DNA from 4 places in the Variovorax sp. P4_B11 genome. Region 2 is predicted to be linked to each of the others. Evidence: predicted binding sites of a transcription regulator. Region 2 holds the regulator's gene; each other region holds the start of a gene.

Region 1 (4,211 bases), on a different contig from region 2:
AACGACTGGCAGTTCGAATTCGTGCCCTATCTGTGGACGGCCGGTGTCCGCTCGGACTTCAAGTTCGGCCCGCTGCCCGGCAGCACCGTCTCGGTGAATTCCATGACCCTGCTGAAGGCGCTTGAATTCGGCGCCATGGGCACGCTGGAGGCCCGCAAGGGCGACTGGGGCGGCTTTCTCGACATGCAGTACATCAAGCTCGGCGTCTCCAATCAGGTCGCCGGCGGGCTCCTGGGCGGCTACGACGTCGACTACGTGCAGCAGGTCTACACCCTGGCCGGCACCTACCGCGTGCTCAACGGACCGGTGGCGGTCGACGTGCTCGGCGGCGGCCGCTACGCCAATGTCAAGGCCGACGTGAACATCTCGCCGAGCCTGCGGGGTCTGGGAGGCCAGATCGAGGACTCGGGCGGTGCCTGGAACGGCATCGTGGGCGTGCGCGCCCTCATGCCGCTCAATGACAAGTGGTCTCTGCTCGGCTACCTGGATGTGGGTGAAGGCAGTGCGACCTCGAGCTGGCAGGCCCTGGCCGGTGCCAGCTACCAGTATTCGCCCACCGTGTCGCTGAAGTTCGGCTATCGCTACCTGAGCTACACGTTCGACGACCGCGTGCTCAACAAGATCGCGTTGGGCGGTCCCTACTTCGGCGCCGGCTTCAAGTTCTGAAGAGGCCCTATTCGAGCGCCGAGGCCGGCCCGAAGAACTCGTAGCGGGCCTGCCGATCCGGCACGCCCAGGGTTCGCAGCGCGCTCTTCACCTGCTGCATGAAGGGCTTCGGGCCGAGGAAGTAGGCATCGATGTCGCGCGTCGCCGGCAGCCACTGTGCAAGCTTCTGGGCGTCGAGCCGGCCCACCGCGTGCGGTGCATCGGCTTGCGCTGCGTCCCTGGCAACCTCCTCGTAGCAATAGAAGCGCTCGAGCTGCGGGTGCTTGTGCGCCAGCGCATCGATGGCTTGGCGGAAGGCGTGCACGCCGCGGGTGCGTGCGCAATGGATGAAATGCACGGCGCGCGAGGTCTTCAGCGCAGCCTCGAGCATCGCCAGCGTCGGCGTGATGCCGACGCCGCCGCTGATCAGCACCAGCGGCCGCTCGCTGGCCTCCAGCGTGAAGGCGCCCGCAGGCGGGAACAGCTCGACCGTGCCGCCTTCGCCGAGCTGGTCGTGCAGGTAGTTGGACGCCAGGCCGCCGGCTTCGCGCTTGACGCTGATGCGGTAGGTCTTGCCGTTCGGCGCCGCCGACAGCGAGTAGTTGCGGCGGATCTCCTGGCCGTCGACCACCAGCCGCAGGCCGATGTACTGGCCGGGCTTGAAGTCGAGGATCGGGCCGCCATCGGTCGGCGCGAGATAGAAGGAATGGATCTCCTCGCTCTCGACCTCTTTCTTCACCACCGTGAACGACCTGGCGCCGCGCCAGCCGCCGGGCCCGTCGGCGCGCTCGTCGTAGGCCTGCTTCTCGGCGCCGATCAGGATGTCGGCAAGCTGGCCGTAGGCGGCGGCCCAGGCGGCGATGACCTCGTCGGTGGCGATCTCGGCACCCAGCACCTCGCGGATCGCGCGCAGCAGGCAGGCGCCGACGATCGGATAGTGCTCGGGCTGCACCTGCAGCGCGACGTGCTTGTTGACGATCTGGCCGGCGAGATCGCCGAGCGCCTCGAGCCGGTCGATGTTCTTCGCATACATCAGCACGCCGTTGGCGAGCGCACGCGGCTGTTCGCCGCTGGCCTGGTGGGCCTGGTTGAAGAGCGGCCGCACTTCCGGATGCTCGCCGAGCATGATCCGGTAGAAGTGGGTCGTCAGCGCCTCGCCGCCGGTTTCGAGCAGCGGCACGGTGGCGGTGACGATGGACTTTTGTTGGGTGGTCAGCATGGAAGGGTTCCTGGAGTGCACATTGAATGTCTTGTGCACTGCAATACCCGTTCCAGGCGCACCCGCCAGGAAAATCAATGACTTGGCGCGATCAGTGTCTCTTTGACCCAGCTAACATCGTGTCTCAATGACTCATCAACGTGTCCATCTGACTGCCGACAAGCTGCTCGAGGCGGTTGCGCCGCTGTTGGCGGACATGGGCGCCGGCCTGCCCGGCGAGGAACTCTACCGCCGCCTGCTGCAGGCGCTGCGCCTGCTGCTGCCCTGCGATGCGGCGGCGCTGCTTCGGCTGGAGGACGGCAGTCTGCTGCCGCTGGCGGTCGATGGCTTGAGCCGCGACACGCTGGGCCGCCGTTTCCGGATCGCCGAGCACCCGCGCTTCGCTGCGCTGCTGGGAGCGGGCGGGCCCTTGCGCTTTCCGTCCGACAGTCCGCTGCCGGACCCGTACGACGGCCTGGTGGAGGGCGTGCACGGCGGCCTCGACGTGCACGATTGCGTCGGCTGCCCGATCCAGCTCAACCAGCGGATCTGGGGCCTGCTGACGCTCGACGCGCTGCAGGCCGACCGCTTCTCGCGCGGAGACCTGGCGGCGCTGCAACTGTTCGCGAACCTGGCCGCAGCGATCGTGACCGTGGCCGGCCGCATCGAGCAGCTCGAGAACCGGGTCGCGCTCGAGAGCCTGCGCGCGGAGGGCTTCAGGCTCGCCGCCGCGCCGCGGGCGCGCGAGCTGATCGGGCGCAGTGCGGCCATGCGCCAGTTGCTGGCCGACATCCGGCTGGTCGCCGGCAGCGAGCTGTCGGTGCTGATCCAGGGCGAGACCGGCGTCGGCAAGGAACTGGTCGCGGAGGCGATCCATGCCGGCTCGGCGCGGGCGGCGCGACCGATGATCAGTCTCAACTGCGCAGCCTTGCCCGAGACGCTGGTCGAGAGCGAACTCTTCGGCCACGTGAAGGGCGCCTTCACGGGCGCCACCGGCGACCGGCCGGGCAAGTTCGAGCTGGCCGACGGCGGCACGCTGTTTCTCGACGAGGTCGGCGAGCTCTCGATGCCGGTGCAGGCCAAGCTGCTGCGTGTGCTGCAGAGCGGCCAGCTGCAGCGCCTGGGCTCCGACCGCGAGCACCGCGTGGATGTGCGCCTGATCGCGGCCAGCAACCGCGATCTCGCCGAAGAGGTGCGGGCCGGGCGGCTGCGGGCCGACTTCTATCACCGCGTGAGCGCCTATCCGCTGCGTGTGCCACCGTTGCGGGAGCGGGGCCGCGACGTGCTGCTGCTCAGCGGCTTCTTCCTCGAGGAGAACCGTTCCCGTCTCGGCGTCGGCGCCGCCCGGCTGGATCCGAGCGCGCAGGCGGCGCTGCTGGCCTATGGCTGGCCGGGCAACGTGCGCGAACTGGAGCACTTGCTCGGCCGCAGCGTGCTGAAGGCGCGCGCCCGGCACCCGCAGCGGCCGCGCATCCTGAGCCTGGGCGCGGAAGACCTGGAACTGGAGGCGCACCCCGGCAATGCACTGTCGGCCGCGGGCGACGCCACGGTGGCCGGGCCCGACAGTGCGGCCGGCAGCGGGCGAGAGGGCGAATTGCTTCAGGACGCGGTCGATGCGCTGAAGCGGGAACGGGTCCGCACGGCGCTCGCGGCGCATGGTTTCAACCGGGCGGCGGCGGCGCAGTCGCTCGGCCTCGACCGCGCCAACCTGATCCGGCTGGCGAAACGGCTGGGTGTCGCGCTGGAGCCGCCCGGCCAGGGGTCGCGCGCACCGTGAGGCTTCAGGCCAGGATGCGCAAACCCGCGGCACCGGCTTCGGTATGGCCGATCGCCGCCGCGGCACCGAAGCCTTCGCTGCGGAAGATCTCCAGCACCGCATCGACCACCTCGGGCGCGCAGCTCACAAGCAGCCCGCCGGCGGTCTGCGGGTCGCTCGCCAGCGCCTGCGCGGTGGCGGGCAGGCCCGCGGCGAGTTCCACCTCGGCGCCGTAGCCGCTCCAGTTGCGGCTCGAGGCGCCGGTCACGAAGCCTTCGGCGGCCAGCGCCTCGACACCCGCGAGCAACGGCACTTTCGACCACTCGACCACGGCCCTCAGTCCGGCCCCGCGCGCGAGTTCGAGCGTGTGGCCGGCCAGGCCGAAGCCCGTGACGTCGGTCAATGCATGCACGCCTGGCAGCGCCGCCAGCGCGATGCCCGGCGTGTTGAGCCGGGTCGTGCTGTCGATCAGTTGGCGGTAGCCGGCCTCCGGCAGCTGTTCCTTCTTGAGCGCCGCCGAGAGCACGCCGACGCCCAGCGGCTTGCCGAGCACCAGCACGTCGCCGGGCCGGGCATCGGCGTTGCGCTTGACCTGGGCCGGGTCGACCAGTC
Region 2 (4,211 bases):
GGCCTCGGCCAGGGTCCAGATCAGGTCGAGCCGGGCGCCGTCCTTCAGCTCCGGCCCCAGCGGCGCGTAGCCCAGGACGTCGTTCGGCGCCGGCGGCCGCGGCGCCGGGGTGTTGGCGGGGCCGGTGGCCTGCTCGAAGCGCCGCTGCAGTTCCTCGGGCGTCAGCGAGGAAGCGACCACGGTGCCGATCGGCCGCACGTAGGGGCTGTTCCAGTAGAGATCGAAGAGGCTGCCCAGGCGCTTCGCCAGCGCACCGGCGACGAAGGTGTCGATGTCCAGGAAGTTCGCGCCCGCGGCCTGCGCGAAATATTGGCTGCCGATGTTGCGCCCGCCCGCCACCGCCATCGTGCCGTCGGCGATGAAGAGCTTGTTGTGCATCCGGCGGTTCACGCGGTCGAAGTCGAACAGCGAACGCGAGAAGCGCTGCACCATGCTGCCGCGCCCGGCCGGGAACGGATTGAACAGGCGCAGCTCGAGGTTCGGCGTCGCGGCCAGCGCCAGCAGCAGCTCGTCCTCGCCGGAGGTGTAGAGGTCGTCCATCAAGAGCCGCACGCGCACGCCGCGCAGCGCCGCGTCGCGCAGGCTGCGCAGGAAGTAGCGGCCGGTCTCGTCGTTCTCGATCTGGTAGTACTGGACGTCCAGCGTGCGCTCGGCGCGGCGCGCCAGCTGCAAGCGCGTGTCGAGCGCGAAGTCGCCGCCGGGCATCAGCCGGAAGCCGCTCAGGTCGGGATCGGGCGCGGAGGCCTTGGCGATCCGCCCCAGCGTGGTGGCCGTGGAGGCCGCGATCGCGCTCGATGGCTGGCGCTCGAAATCGGCCGGCAGCATGGCGCAGCCGCCGGCCAGCACGGTCGCCGCCACGAGTGCCGCGCCGAGCCACCCGCGCACCCTCAGGCCCCGGCCGAGAGGCATCGCTAGAGTGCCTTGCGCAGATTGGCCGGCGCGATGCGCAGGGCCTCGCGGTATTTCGCCACCGTGCGGCGCGCGCATTCGATCCCCTGCTCCTTGAGCATCTCGGAGATCTGGCTGTCCGACAGCGGCTTCTTGAGATCCTCGGCGCTGACGAACTGCTTGATCAGCGCCCGCACCGCGGTGCTCGACGCGTTGCCGCCGGTCTCGGTGCCCAGCGCCGAGCCGAAGAAGTACTTGAGCTCGACCGTGCCGTAGGGCGTCGCCATGTACTTGGCGGTGGTCACGCGGCTGATGGTCGACTCGTGCAGGCCGAGCTCGTCGGCGATCTCGCGCAGCACCAGCGGCCGCATCGCCAGCTCGCCGTGCACGAAGAAGCTCTTCTGCCGCTCGACGATCGCGTTCGACACCCGCAGGATGGTGTCGAAGCGCTGCTGGATGTTCTTGATGAACCAGCGCGCCTCCTGCAGCCGCTGCGACAGCGCCTGGCTGCCTTCGCCCTTGTGCTGCTTGAGCGCACCGGCGTAGATGTCGTGCACGCGCAGCCGCGGCATGACCTCGGGGTTCAACATGACGCGGAACTTGGTGTGGGTGCCGTTGCCGATGCGCGTGACGATCACGTCGGGGATCACGACGTTGCGTTCGACGTCGACGAAGCGGCGGCCGGGCTTGGGCTCGAGCCTGGCGATCAGCTGCAGGGCCGCGCGAACCTCTTCCTCGTTGCTGCGCGTGAGGGTCGCGAGACGCTTGAAGTCGCGCCGCGCCAGCAGCTCCATCGGCTGCTTGCAGATCGCAATGGCCGTCTCGCGCACCTGCGCCTCGTCGGCGCTCTCGCCGGGATGCGCCAGCGCGCGCAGCTGGATCGTCAGGCACTCGCCGAGGTTGCGGGCGCCGACACCGACCGGCTCCAGGCTCTGCAGCAGGCCAAGCGCGACCTGGAAGTGGTGCACTAGGTCGTCGAACTGGTCGTTGTCGTCGCCGGCCAGGCCCGAAGCCAGGGCCGGCAGCGAATCCTCGAGGTAGCCGTCGTCGTTGAGCGACTCGATCAGGAAGCGCAGCGCGGCGCAATCGGTCTCGCTGAGCCGCAGGCCCAGCGCCTGCCGGTGCAGGAAGGATTGCAGCGACTCCTGGCTGCGCGCCAGCTCGGTGGCGTCGGTGCGCTCGTCGTCGCCCAGGTTGTTGGTGCGCGCCGGGGCGTCGCCGCCCCATTCGCTGTCGTCGGGCGCCAGGTCGACCGTGCCGTCGCCTTCCCAGTCGGGCTCGGCGTCGACGGCGTCGGCGGTGGCCGTCTCGGTTTCGGACGCGGCGACCGCGACTTCGGCCGGCGCCGATGGGCCCGGCGCGAAATCGCCCTCGACTTCGGCCTGCCGATCCTCGTCGCGCACCGGCGCATCCGCCGATTCCAGGCCGAATTCCTCGCGCGCCGCCTCCTCGGCAGTGCGCTCGAGGAACGGGTTGTCGTCGAGCATCTGTTCGACTTCCTGGCTCAGCTCGAGCGTGGACAGTTGCAGCAGCCGGATCGACTGCTGCAGCTGCGGCGTGAGCGCCAGGTGCTGGGAGACGCGAAGCGAAAGCCCCTGCTTCATCGAGATTGGGCTCCTACATCCGGAAGTGTTCGCCCAGGTACACGCGCCGTACCTCGGCGTTGTCGACGATCTCCGAAGGCGTGCCTTGTGCCAGCACGTGCCCGTCGCTGATGATGAACGCGTGATCGCAGATGCCCAGCGTTTCACGCACGTTGTGGTCGGTGATGAGCACGCCGATGCCGCGCTCCTTCAGGAAGTTGATGATCCGCTGGATCTCGATCACGGCGATCGGGTCGATGCCCGCGAAGGGTTCGTCCAGCAGGATGAAGCGCGGCTGGGTCGCCAGCGCCCGCGCGATCTCGACCCGGCGGCGCTCGCCGCCGGACAGCGACAGCGCCGGCGAATCGCGCAGGTGGTCGACCCGCAGGTCGGCCAGCAGTTCGGCGAGACGCTCTTCCATGCGCGCCTTGCCGAGCGACACCATGCGGCCCTGCTCGTCGGGCTCGCTCTGCAGTTCGAGCACGGCGCGCACGTTTTCCTCGACCGTCAGCTTGCGGAAGATCGAGGCCTCCTGCGGCAGATAGCTCAGGCCCATGCGCGCGCGGCGATGGATCGGCATGTGGGCGATCGGCTCGCCGTCGATCATGATGTCGCCGGCGTCGGCCCGCACCAGCCCGACGATCATGTAGAAGGAGGTGGTCTTGCCGGCGCCGTTGGGGCCCAGCAGGCCGACCACTTCGCCCTTCTGCACGGCCAGCGACACGTCCTTGACGACCTTGCGGCTGCCATAGCTCTTTTGCAGGCTGCGCGCCTCCAGCCGGCTGCCCGGCTGGCCGTCGCTGGCACTGATCCCGGCTGCTTCGATCACTTCTTGAAGTCTCCGCCCAGCGTGGTGGTGGAACGCAGGCTGTTGCCCGGCGCCGGCGTGGCGGCGGGCTTGGCGGCGCCGGCCGCCGGCGCCGCGGCCGGCACGGTCGCCGGCTTGGGCGTCAGGATGGCCTTCACGCGGCCGCTCGGCTGGGTCGCCACGCCGGCGTTCGGCGGCAGCGACGCGCCATTCACCGTGAAAGTGTCGTTGCTCTGGTCGTAGACGATCAGCGGACCGCTGCTCTCGTCGCTGGGCGTGGCGCCGATCAGGCGGCGCATGACCGCGCGGCGGATGAACTTCACATTGTCGGCGCGGCTGTCGTACTCGATGACCTCGCCCTCGCCCTCGATCCACTCGTCGGTGCCGGCATTGCGCTTCTGCTTGAAGTAGGAGAGCTTGCCCGGTTCGGCCGTGACGACGCCGTACTGGTAGCCCTCGGGGTCCTGGCGGACGTCGATGCGCGCGCCGCGGATCTGGATCGTGCCCTTGTTCACCAGCACGTTGCCGGTGAACACGCTGGTCTGCTTGAGGTCGTCGTAGCGCATCGCGTCGGCCTCGATGTTCATCGGCTTGCTCCGGTCAGCCTGCTCGGCCTGGGCCAGCGATGCGAGACCGGCCAGCACGATGGCGAGGAACAGCACGCGCACGGGGCGGCGTAGGAAGGAGAGGGAGGGAGAGGTCATAGAGGCACGAAACTTGCTCTGCGATTGTATGCGTCCCCGGGACGCCACTTGCGCGGCCTTGACGAAAAAGCCCGCGGAAGCGGGCTTCGTGGACGGAAGTCGGGGCGGCCGGACCGCCCGGGCGCTCAGCCCTTGCGGGCCTCGGCGATCAGGAAGTCGACCGTCTGCAGGGCGCGGTCGAGCGAACCGGCGGTGTCGCCGTCGACATACCAGCGGCCGGCGACGCCG
Region 3 (4,211 bases), on a different contig from region 2:
TCGCCGTGCAGCCGGTGTTCGACGACCTGCTGGGCATGGCGCGCGCGGCCGGCTGGGGCAGCATGCACCTGGACGAACTCTGGCCGGGCGTGACCGACGTGCCCTGGGTTGCGTTTGCGATCTACCTGGTGGTGCTGGATGGGGTGGAGTACCTGATCCACCGCGGCCAGCACCGTTTCCGCTGGTGGTGGGCGCTGCATTCGCTGCACCACTCGCAGCGCCAGATGACGATGTGGAGCGACGACCGCAATCACCTGCTCGACGACCTGATCCACGACGCGATCATCGTCGTCGTGGCGCAGCTGATCGGCGTCGCGCCGGGGCAGTTCATCGCCATCGTCGCTTTCACGCAGCTCAGCCAGAGCCTGCAGCATGCCAACCTGCGCCTCGGCTTCGGTGCCCTCGGCGAGCGCCTGTGGATCAGCCCGCGCTTTCACCGCGTGCACCATTCGATCGGCATCGGCCATGAGTCCGGGGGGCCGAAGACGCTCGGCGGCCACAACTTTGGCGTGCTGCTGCCTTGGTGGGACATGCTCTTGCGGACCGTCAACTTCGAGGATCGCTACGACGCCACTGGCATCCGCGACCAGGTCGAGCCCGACGCCAAGGGCCGGGTGCGCGACTACGGACGCGGCTTCTGGGCCCAGCAATGGCTCGGACTCCGGCGCCTGTTCGGCAGGGATTGAGGGCGCCGCGTCACGCGCTGGCGTTATCCTCGGCACCCGATGCGTCTTCTCCTCGATTCCTTCTGGCGGTCGGTCGCCTATTGCCTGCACCCGCGGGTGATCGTGCTGTCGCTGCTGCCGCTGGGCCTGATGGTCGCGCTGGCGGCGGTGTTCGGCTATTTCTACTGGGACGCCGCGGTCGCCTGGACCCGCGAGTCGCTCGATGCCTGGCCCTTGCTGGCCAGCTTCTGGAGCTGGATCGGGCGCTTCTTCTCGGGCGACGTGGCGTCCGCGCTGGCGCCGCTGGTGGTGGTCTTCGCTGCCACGCCGCTGATCGTGGTGGTGTCGCTGCTGGTCGTGGCCGGCGTCATGGCGCCGGCGCTGACGCGGCTGGTGGCCGAGCGGCGCTTCGCCAGCCTGGAACAGAAGAAGGGCGCCTCCTTCTTCGGCAGCGTGGCTCGTTCGATCGGCTTGACCGTGCTGGCGCTGTTGGCGCTGGTGGTGTCGATGCCGCTGTGGCTGATTCCGCCGCTGGTCCTCATCCTTCCGCCGCTGATCTGGGGCTGGCTGACCTACCGCGTGATGAGTTTCGATGCCCTGGCCGAGCATGCCAGCCCCGAGGAGCGCGATACCTTGCTGCGCGCCCACCGGCTGCCGCTGCTCGGCATCGGCGTGCTCTGCGGCTACCTCGGCGCCGCTCCCAGCATCGTCTGGGCCTCGGGCCTGCTGTTCGCCGCCGCCTTCTTCGTGCTGGCGCCGCTGGCGATCTGGATCTACACGCTGGTGTTCGCCTTCTCGGCATTGTGGTTCGCCCACTACTGCCTCGACGCCCTGGCGCAACTGCGGGCACAGCGCGCAACGGCGGCCCTCTCGACTTCCACCCCCGGGCTGGCCGATGCCAGCGCGGCCGCCAGCCAATGGAGTGCCCCATGAGTCGTGCTTTCGGTCTGATCGTCGTCGGCGACGAAATCCTGTCGGGCAAGCGCATCGACAAGCACATGCCCAAGGTCATCGAGCTGCTCGCCGCGCGCGGGCTCGAACTGGGCTGGGCCGAGTACGTGGGCGACGTGCCGGCGCGCATTACGTCGGCGCTGGGCCGCGCCTTCGCATCGGGCGACATCGTGTTCTCCACCGGCGGCATCGGCGCCACGCCCGACGACCACACGCGCCAATGCGCGGCCGCGGCACTGGGCGTGCCGCTGGCACTGCACCCCGAGGCCGAGGCGCTGATCCGCGAGCGCATGCAGGACACGGCGCGCGAGCAGGGCACGGTCTACGTGCCGGATCGCCCGGACAACATCCACCGCCTCAACATGGGCGTGTTTCCGCTCGGCGCGAAGATCATCCCCAACACCTACAACAAGATCCCCGGCTTCAGCGTCGGCGACGTGCACTTCGTGCCGGGCTTCCCGGTGATGGCCTGGCCGATGATCGAGTCGGTGCTCGACAGTCGCTATGCCGGCTTGTTCGCGCGCGGTCGCGCCGCCGAGAAATCGGTGATCGTCTACGGCGCCATGGAGGCCACGCTGACGCCGCTCATGCAGGCCGTCGAGCGGGATCATCCGGGCATCAAGGTGTTCAGTCTCCCGAGCGTCGACCACCCGGAGCACGGGCGCCACATCGAACTCGGCGTCAAGGGCGACGCCAGCCGGGTCGAGGCGGCCTACGCCCAGTTGCTGGCAGGCCTGCACGGCTTTGAGGCACGCCTCGGCCCCGAAATGGTGCGTTGAAACTGCGTGCACCAAACTGGTTACAAATTGCCTTGTTTTGGGTGATGCCCAGCCTGCCGCCGCGCTGTCCGCGGCAGTGACAATGGGCATAGAAACTGCATTCCGAATCCCGTACTTCCAACCACTGTCCATACCAAGGAGAACCTGATGGCCAAGACCGTCGCCGACGTACTCAAACTCGTGAAGGAAAACGAGGTCAAGTTCGTCGATTTCCGCTTCACCGATACCCGCGGCAAAGAACAGCACGTGACCGTGCCTGTGTCTGCGTTCGATGAAGACAAGTTCACTTCGGGCCACGCTTTCGATGGCTCCTCGATCGCCGGTTGGAAGGGCATCGAAGCATCGGACATGCAGCTCATGCCCGATCCGAACACGGCCAACATCGACCCCTTCTTCGAAGAGACCACCCTGATCCTGACCTGCGACGTGGTCGACCCCTCGGACGGCAAGCCCTACGAACGCGACCCGCGCTCGCTGGCCAAGCGCGCCGAGGCCTACATGAAGGCTTCGGGCCTGGGCGACACCGCCTTCTTCGGACCGGAACCCGAGTTCTTCGTGTTCGACGGCGTGCGCTGGTCCAACGACATGTCGGGCTGCTCGGTCAAGATCGAATCCGAAGAAGCCGCCTGGAACACCGGCAAGGAATTCGAGCACGGCAACACCGGCCACCGTCCGGCGGTCAAGGGCGGCTACTTCCCGGTGCCCCCGGTCGACAGCTTCCAGGACATGCGCTCCGAGATGTGCCTGGTGCTCGAATCGCTGGGCATCCCGGTCGAAGTGCATCACCACGAAGTGGCCAATGCCGGCCAGATGGAACTCGGCACCAAGTTCAGCACGCTGATCCAGCGCGCCGACTGGGTCCAGCTGCAGAAGTACGTGATCCACAACGTGGCCCACGCCTACGGCAAGACCGCCACCTTCATGCCGAAGCCGATCGTCGGCGACAACGGCTCCGGCATGCACGTGCACCAGTCGGTCTGGAAGGACGGCAAGAACCTGTTCGCCGGTGACGGCTACGCCGGCCTGAGCGACTTCGCGCTGCACTACATCGGCGGCATCATCAAGCACGCCCGCGCGCTGAACGCCATCACGAACCCCGGCACCAACAGCTACAAGCGCCTGGTGCCCGGCTTCGAAGCCCCGGTCAAGCTGGCCTACTCGGCCAAGAACCGCTCGGCCTCGATCCGCATCCCGTTCGTGGCCAACCCGAAGGGCCGCCGCGTCGAAGCGCGCTTCCCGGATCCGCTGATGAACCCGTACCTCGGCTTCGCGGCGCTGCTGATGGCCGGACTCGACGGCGTCGAGAACAAGATCCACCCGGGCGAAGCCGCCAGCAAGGACCTGTACCACCTGCCGCCGGAAGAAGACGCGCTGATCCCGACCGTCTGCCACAGCCTCGACCAGGCGCTCGAGTACCTCGACAAGGACCGTGCCTTCCTGACCAAGGGCGGCGTGTTCACCGACGCGTACATCGATGCCTACATCGACCTCAAGATGCAGGAGGTCACGCGCTTCCGGATGGCCACCCATCCGGTCGAGTTCGACATGTACTACTCCTTGTGAGACCTTGCGGGACAGACCAGGAAACTGCCCAGCAGTGAATGGAATCCGGGCTGGCGCCCGGAGCGTTAAAAAAGGACGGCTGCGGCCGTCCTTTTTGTTTGGTCGGGAACATCCGGGCCGGATCTGTTTCGAATTGCATGAAAATGCCGGTTTGCGGCGCACTACACCCAAGACCATGAAGACTTTCTCCGTTTTCCTGCTGACCGCCGTGGCGGCAGCCGGCGTGCCCTTGCAGGCCCAGGCGCAACAAGAG
Region 4 (4,211 bases), on a different contig from region 2:
CCTGCGCTTCGCGCCCGGCGAAGGCATCGTGGGCCGCGTCTACGCGAGCGGCATGCCGGCCATGGTGCCCGACGTGTGCGCCGAACCCCTGTTCCTCAACCGCACGGGGGGCGCCGACCAGATGCCGGGTGCCACCGTCGCGATGCTGGGCATGCCCATTCGCGCGGACCGCCGCACCGTGGGCGTGCTCGCCATCGACTGTCTCAATCCCGGCGAGCGGCGCGTCTTCGCGGATGAGCTGCAGCTGCTCAAGATGGTGGCCACGCTGATGGGCCAGGCGTTGCTGCTGCATCGCAGTGTCAGTGCCGCGCACGACGCCATGCAGGACGAGGTGCGCCGCATGCACAAGGTGCTCAAGCCCGGCCGCCAGCTGGACCAGGTGGTGGGCGTCTCCGCGCCGATGCAGGAAGTGTTCGAGCAGGTCCACCAGGTCGCGCCGGCGCGCACCACCGTGCTGCTGCGCGGCGAAAGCGGCACCGGCAAGGAGGTGATCGCGCGTGCCATCCACAACCTCTCTCCGCGCAAGTCCGAGGCCTTCGTGCGCGTCAACTGCGCGGCGCTCACCGAATCGCTGCTGGAGAGCGAGCTGTTCGGCCACGAGAAGGGCGCCTTCACCGGCGCCCAGGGCCAGCGCAAGGGGCGCTTCGAGATGGCGCACGGCGGGACCCTGTTCCTCGACGAGATCGGCGACATTTCGGCTTCGTTCCAGGCCAAGCTGCTGCGCGTGCTGCAGGAGCGCGAATTCGAGCGCGTGGGCGGCAACGCGGCGGTGAAGGTCGACGTCCGCCTGATTCTTGCCACCAACCGCAGTCTCGAGCGCATGGTGCAGGCCGGCGAGTTTCGCGCCGACTTGTACTACCGCATCAATGTGGTCAGCATCCAGTTGCCGCCGCTGCGCGAGCGGCGCGGGGACATTCCGGCCATGGCGCAGCATTTCCTGGAGCGCTTCAATCGCGAGAATTCGCGCAACGCCCGTTTCGACACGGCGGCGATGCGTGTGCTGACCAGCTGCTACTGGCCGGGCAACGTGCGCGAGCTCGAGAACTGCGTGGAGCGCACGGCCACCATGTCGCACGGCGATGTCATCACCGACCTCGCCTTTCCGTGCCAGGGAAACCGCTGTCTGACCCAGGTGCTGCATCACATCGATCGCGAAGACGCCGTGCGGCCCGGCCGGCTGGCCGATATTCCCGTCACCGAAGTGCCGATGGCGCCGCCGCGTTCCGGCGCCGATGTCGCGACACCGGGGGCCACCGAGCCGGTGCCGATGCCCGACGGCGAAGCTGCCGCGCAGGGCATCCTGCCGAATCCGGCCGCTCAGCCGGCCGACGATGGCAAACCCGAAGGCGAGCACGAACGCCTGATCTGGGCGATGGAGCATTCCGGCTGGGTCCAGGCCAAGGCCGCGCGCCTGCTGAAGATCTCGCCGCGCCAGATGGGCTACGCGCTGCGCAAGCACGAGATCGAGGTGCGCAAGTTCTGAGCGACCCCGGAAACACGCCCGTCGACCGATAGCGGTCGCCGCGGTCGCCGCGGTCGCACGCCATGAGCACGATGGCGGCGTTCTCCACCTGCGCGCTGATCCGCAGCGCGAGCCGGCAGGCGCCGGGCGTGCAGTGTGGCCTTTGTCGCATCGCTGACAGGGCTTGGCGCAATTGTGGGAGCTGTCGGGTACGACACACCCGACAAATCGTTCAGGCCATTGATTTCAAAGGACTTTTTACGTGGCACGAATTTGGCTTTAAGACCCTCATGCGGCCACCGTCGGTCGCGAGAAAAGGTCACCATGCAAGCCAGTACGCACGCCGGTTCCATGCCAGCCATGACCTATGTCGGCATCGGCCAGATCAAACCCCTCGGCGCCGCGATCGCGCTGCCTGAAACCGGCGGCGGCTGCGGCACGTCCGGCGGCGAAGGCAAGGCCAGTTGCGGCAGCTCCGGCGGGCCTGACGACATGCCGCAGGAGATCTGGGACAAGGTCAAGAACCATCCCTGCTATTCAGAAGAAGCGCATCACCACTACGCGCGCATGCATGTGGCGGTCGCGCCGGCCTGCAACATCCAGTGCAACTACTGCAACCGCAAGTACGACTGCAGCAACGAGTCGCGCCCCGGTGTCGTGTCGCAGAAGCTCACGCCCGAACAGGCGGTGAAGAAGGTCGTCGCGGTGGCCAGCGAGATTCCGCAGATGACGGTGCTGGGCATCGCCGGCCCCGGCGATTCGCTCGCGAGCCCGAAGAAGACCTTCGACACCTTCCGGATGCTGCAGGAGCAGGCACCCGACATCAAGCTGTGCCTGTCGACCAACGGTCTGGCGCTGCCCGACCTGGTCGACGAGATCTGCAAGTACAACATCGACCACGTCACGATCACCATCAACATGGTCGACCCGGTGGTGGGTGCCAAGATCTATCCGTGGATCTTCTGGGAGCACAAGCGCGTGACCGGCGTCGAGGCCGCGCGCATCCTGCACGAGCGGCAGATGCTGGGCCTGGAGATGCTCACTGCGCGCGGGGTGCTGACCAAGATCAATTCGGTGCTGATCCCCGGCATCAACGACGAGCACCTGATCGAAGTCAACCGCGAGGTGAAGAAGCGCGGCGCCTTCCTGCACAACATCATGCCGCTCATCTCGGAGGCCGAGCACGGCACGCACTTCGGGCTCACCGGCCAGCGCGGCCCGAGCGCGCAGGAACTCAAGGCCGTGCAGGACGCCTGCATGGGCGGCGCCAACCTGATGCGCCACTGCCGCCAGTGCCGCGCCGACGCGGTCGGCCTGCTGGGCGAGGACCGCAGCGAGGAGTTCACGCTCGACAAGATCGAAGAGATGGAAGTGGTCTACGACCTCGACCGCCGCCGCGCCTACCAGGACAAGGTCGAGGTCGAACGCCAGGCGCAGTTCGCCGCCAAGCGCGAGGCGCTGGCCGAAGCGGCAGCCATCGACGTGGCCGACGACCTGAAGGTGCTGGTCGCCGTCGCGACGAAGGGCGGCGGCCGCGTGAACGAGCACTTCGGCCACGTCACCGAGTTCCAGATCTTCGAGGTCTCGGCGGCCGAAGCGCTGTTCGTCGGCCATCGCCGCGTCGACCTCTATTGCCAGGGCGGCTTCGGCGACGACGAGCAGCTGCCGTCGGTGGTGCGCGCCATCAACGACTGCCACGCCGTGCTGGTCGCCAAGATCGGCGCCTGCCCGAAGGACGAACTCGCCCAGGCCGGCATCGAGCCGGTCGACCAGTACACAGGCGAGTTCATCGAGAAGGCGGCGCTGGCCTGGTTCAACGACTACCGCGGCCGCATCGCCAGCGGCGCCATCGTGCACCAGGACCGCGGCGACGCGCAGATCCGCCAGGGCGCCTTCACGGGCGTTGCCGAAGCGGCCTGAAATCCCCCCAGCCATCCCCCTCTCAGGAGAGCCACATGTCACTCAAGATCATCGCGTCCACCTGCACCGGCTGCTCCGCCTGCGAGCCGGAATGCCCCAACGTCGCCATCCGCGAGAAGAACGGCGTCTTCATCATCGACCCGGCCAAGTGCACCGAGTGCGAAGGCCACTTCGACGACCCGCAATGCGTCGCCGTGTGCCCGGTCGACGGCTGCATCGTTGCGGCATGACAACCACAACCGGTCTTCGCGCACTTCGCGTCGCATTGCTCGCCGCGACCTGAGGCTTTCCCCATTCCTTGTGACCCCTGGAGACGATTCGCCATGCTGCCCAAGCTGACCATCACCCCCGCCGCCGAAAAATTCATGCGCCGCATCGTGCGCTATTCAGGCCTTCCCGACGGCGCGGGTTTCCACCTGAGCGTGAGCGCCGGCGGCTGCTCGGGCTACAACTCGGAGTTCAGCGCGCAAGCCGCGCCGCAGCCGGGCGATGAAACGCTGGAGTTCAACGGACTGCGCATCTTCCTGCCGGCCGAAAGCCGGCTGATGCTCGACGGCTGCACGATGGACTTCGCCGATACGCCCACCAAGTCGGGCCTGAGCTTCGTCAATCCGAACCAGGCGGCCTGCGGCTGCAGCAGCAGCGCCGAAGTCGCGCCGCCGCCCGGCTTCGCGACGATCGAGATCAGCGCCATCGGGCGCGGCGGCCGCCCCGCGGTGCCGACGCTCGCTTCCTGAGCGCGGGACATCGGCCATGGAAGCAGCCAGCCTTGGTTTCGACGACGCGGCGGCGGCCTTTGCCGACGCCGCGATCGGCGGCGGGCTGAGTC

Evidence for each region. Region 2 encodes sigma-54, which starts transcription at its own class of promoters, with help from an activator protein. Its sites were predicted from a motif close to TGGCANGNAANCTGCTTT; they were not measured.
Region 1: the regulator sigma-54 is predicted to act here: its motif matches at 1,902-1,919, upstream of hmpA (NO-inducible flavohemoprotein).
Region 3: the regulator sigma-54 is predicted to act here: its motif matches at 2,480-2,497, upstream of glnA (type I glutamate--ammonia ligase).
Region 4: the regulator sigma-54 is predicted to act here: its motif matches at 1,726-1,743, upstream of nifB (nitrogenase cofactor biosynthesis protein NifB).

The regions. Positions count from the first base shown of each region.
Region 1 is NZ_JBFUHO010000014.1:23,239-27,449, forward strand. It holds gene AC1DYD_RS14890 (porin family protein) at 1-666, shown strand, start outside; gene hmpA (NO-inducible flavohemoprotein) at 674-1,864, opposite strand; gene norR (nitric oxide reductase transcriptional regulator NorR) at 1,992-3,620, shown strand; gene selD (selenide, water dikinase SelD) at 3,625-4,211, opposite strand, start outside.
Region 2 is NZ_JBFUHO010000010.1:81,006-85,216, forward strand. It holds gene AC1DYD_RS12400 (phospholipase D family protein) at 1-909, opposite strand, end outside; gene AC1DYD_RS12405 (RNA polymerase factor sigma-54) at 912-2,492, opposite strand; gene lptB (LPS export ABC transporter ATP-binding protein) at 2,506-3,300, opposite strand; gene lptA (lipopolysaccharide transport periplasmic protein LptA) at 3,297-3,983, opposite strand; gene AC1DYD_RS12420 (thiol:disulfide interchange protein DsbA/DsbL) at 4,109-4,211, opposite strand, start outside.
Region 3 is NZ_JBFUHO010000005.1:225,789-229,999, forward strand. It holds gene AC1DYD_RS08155 (sterol desaturase family protein) at 1-686, shown strand, start outside; gene AC1DYD_RS08160 (EI24 domain-containing protein) at 726-1,598, shown strand; gene AC1DYD_RS08165 (competence/damage-inducible protein A) at 1,595-2,395, shown strand; gene glnA (type I glutamate--ammonia ligase) at 2,543-3,958, shown strand; partial or broken gene AC1DYD_RS08175 (hypothetical protein) at 4,134-4,211, shown strand, end outside.
Region 4 is NZ_JBFUHO010000033.1:49,571-53,781, forward strand. It holds gene nifA (nif-specific transcriptional activator NifA) at 1-1,483, shown strand, start outside; partial or broken gene AC1DYD_RS25370 (cysteine synthase B) at 1,491-1,607, opposite strand; gene nifB (nitrogenase cofactor biosynthesis protein NifB) at 1,787-3,382, shown strand; gene AC1DYD_RS25380 (4Fe-4S binding protein) at 3,418-3,612, shown strand; gene AC1DYD_RS25385 (HesB/IscA family protein) at 3,706-4,119, shown strand; gene AC1DYD_RS25390 (hypothetical protein) at 4,136-4,211, shown strand, end outside.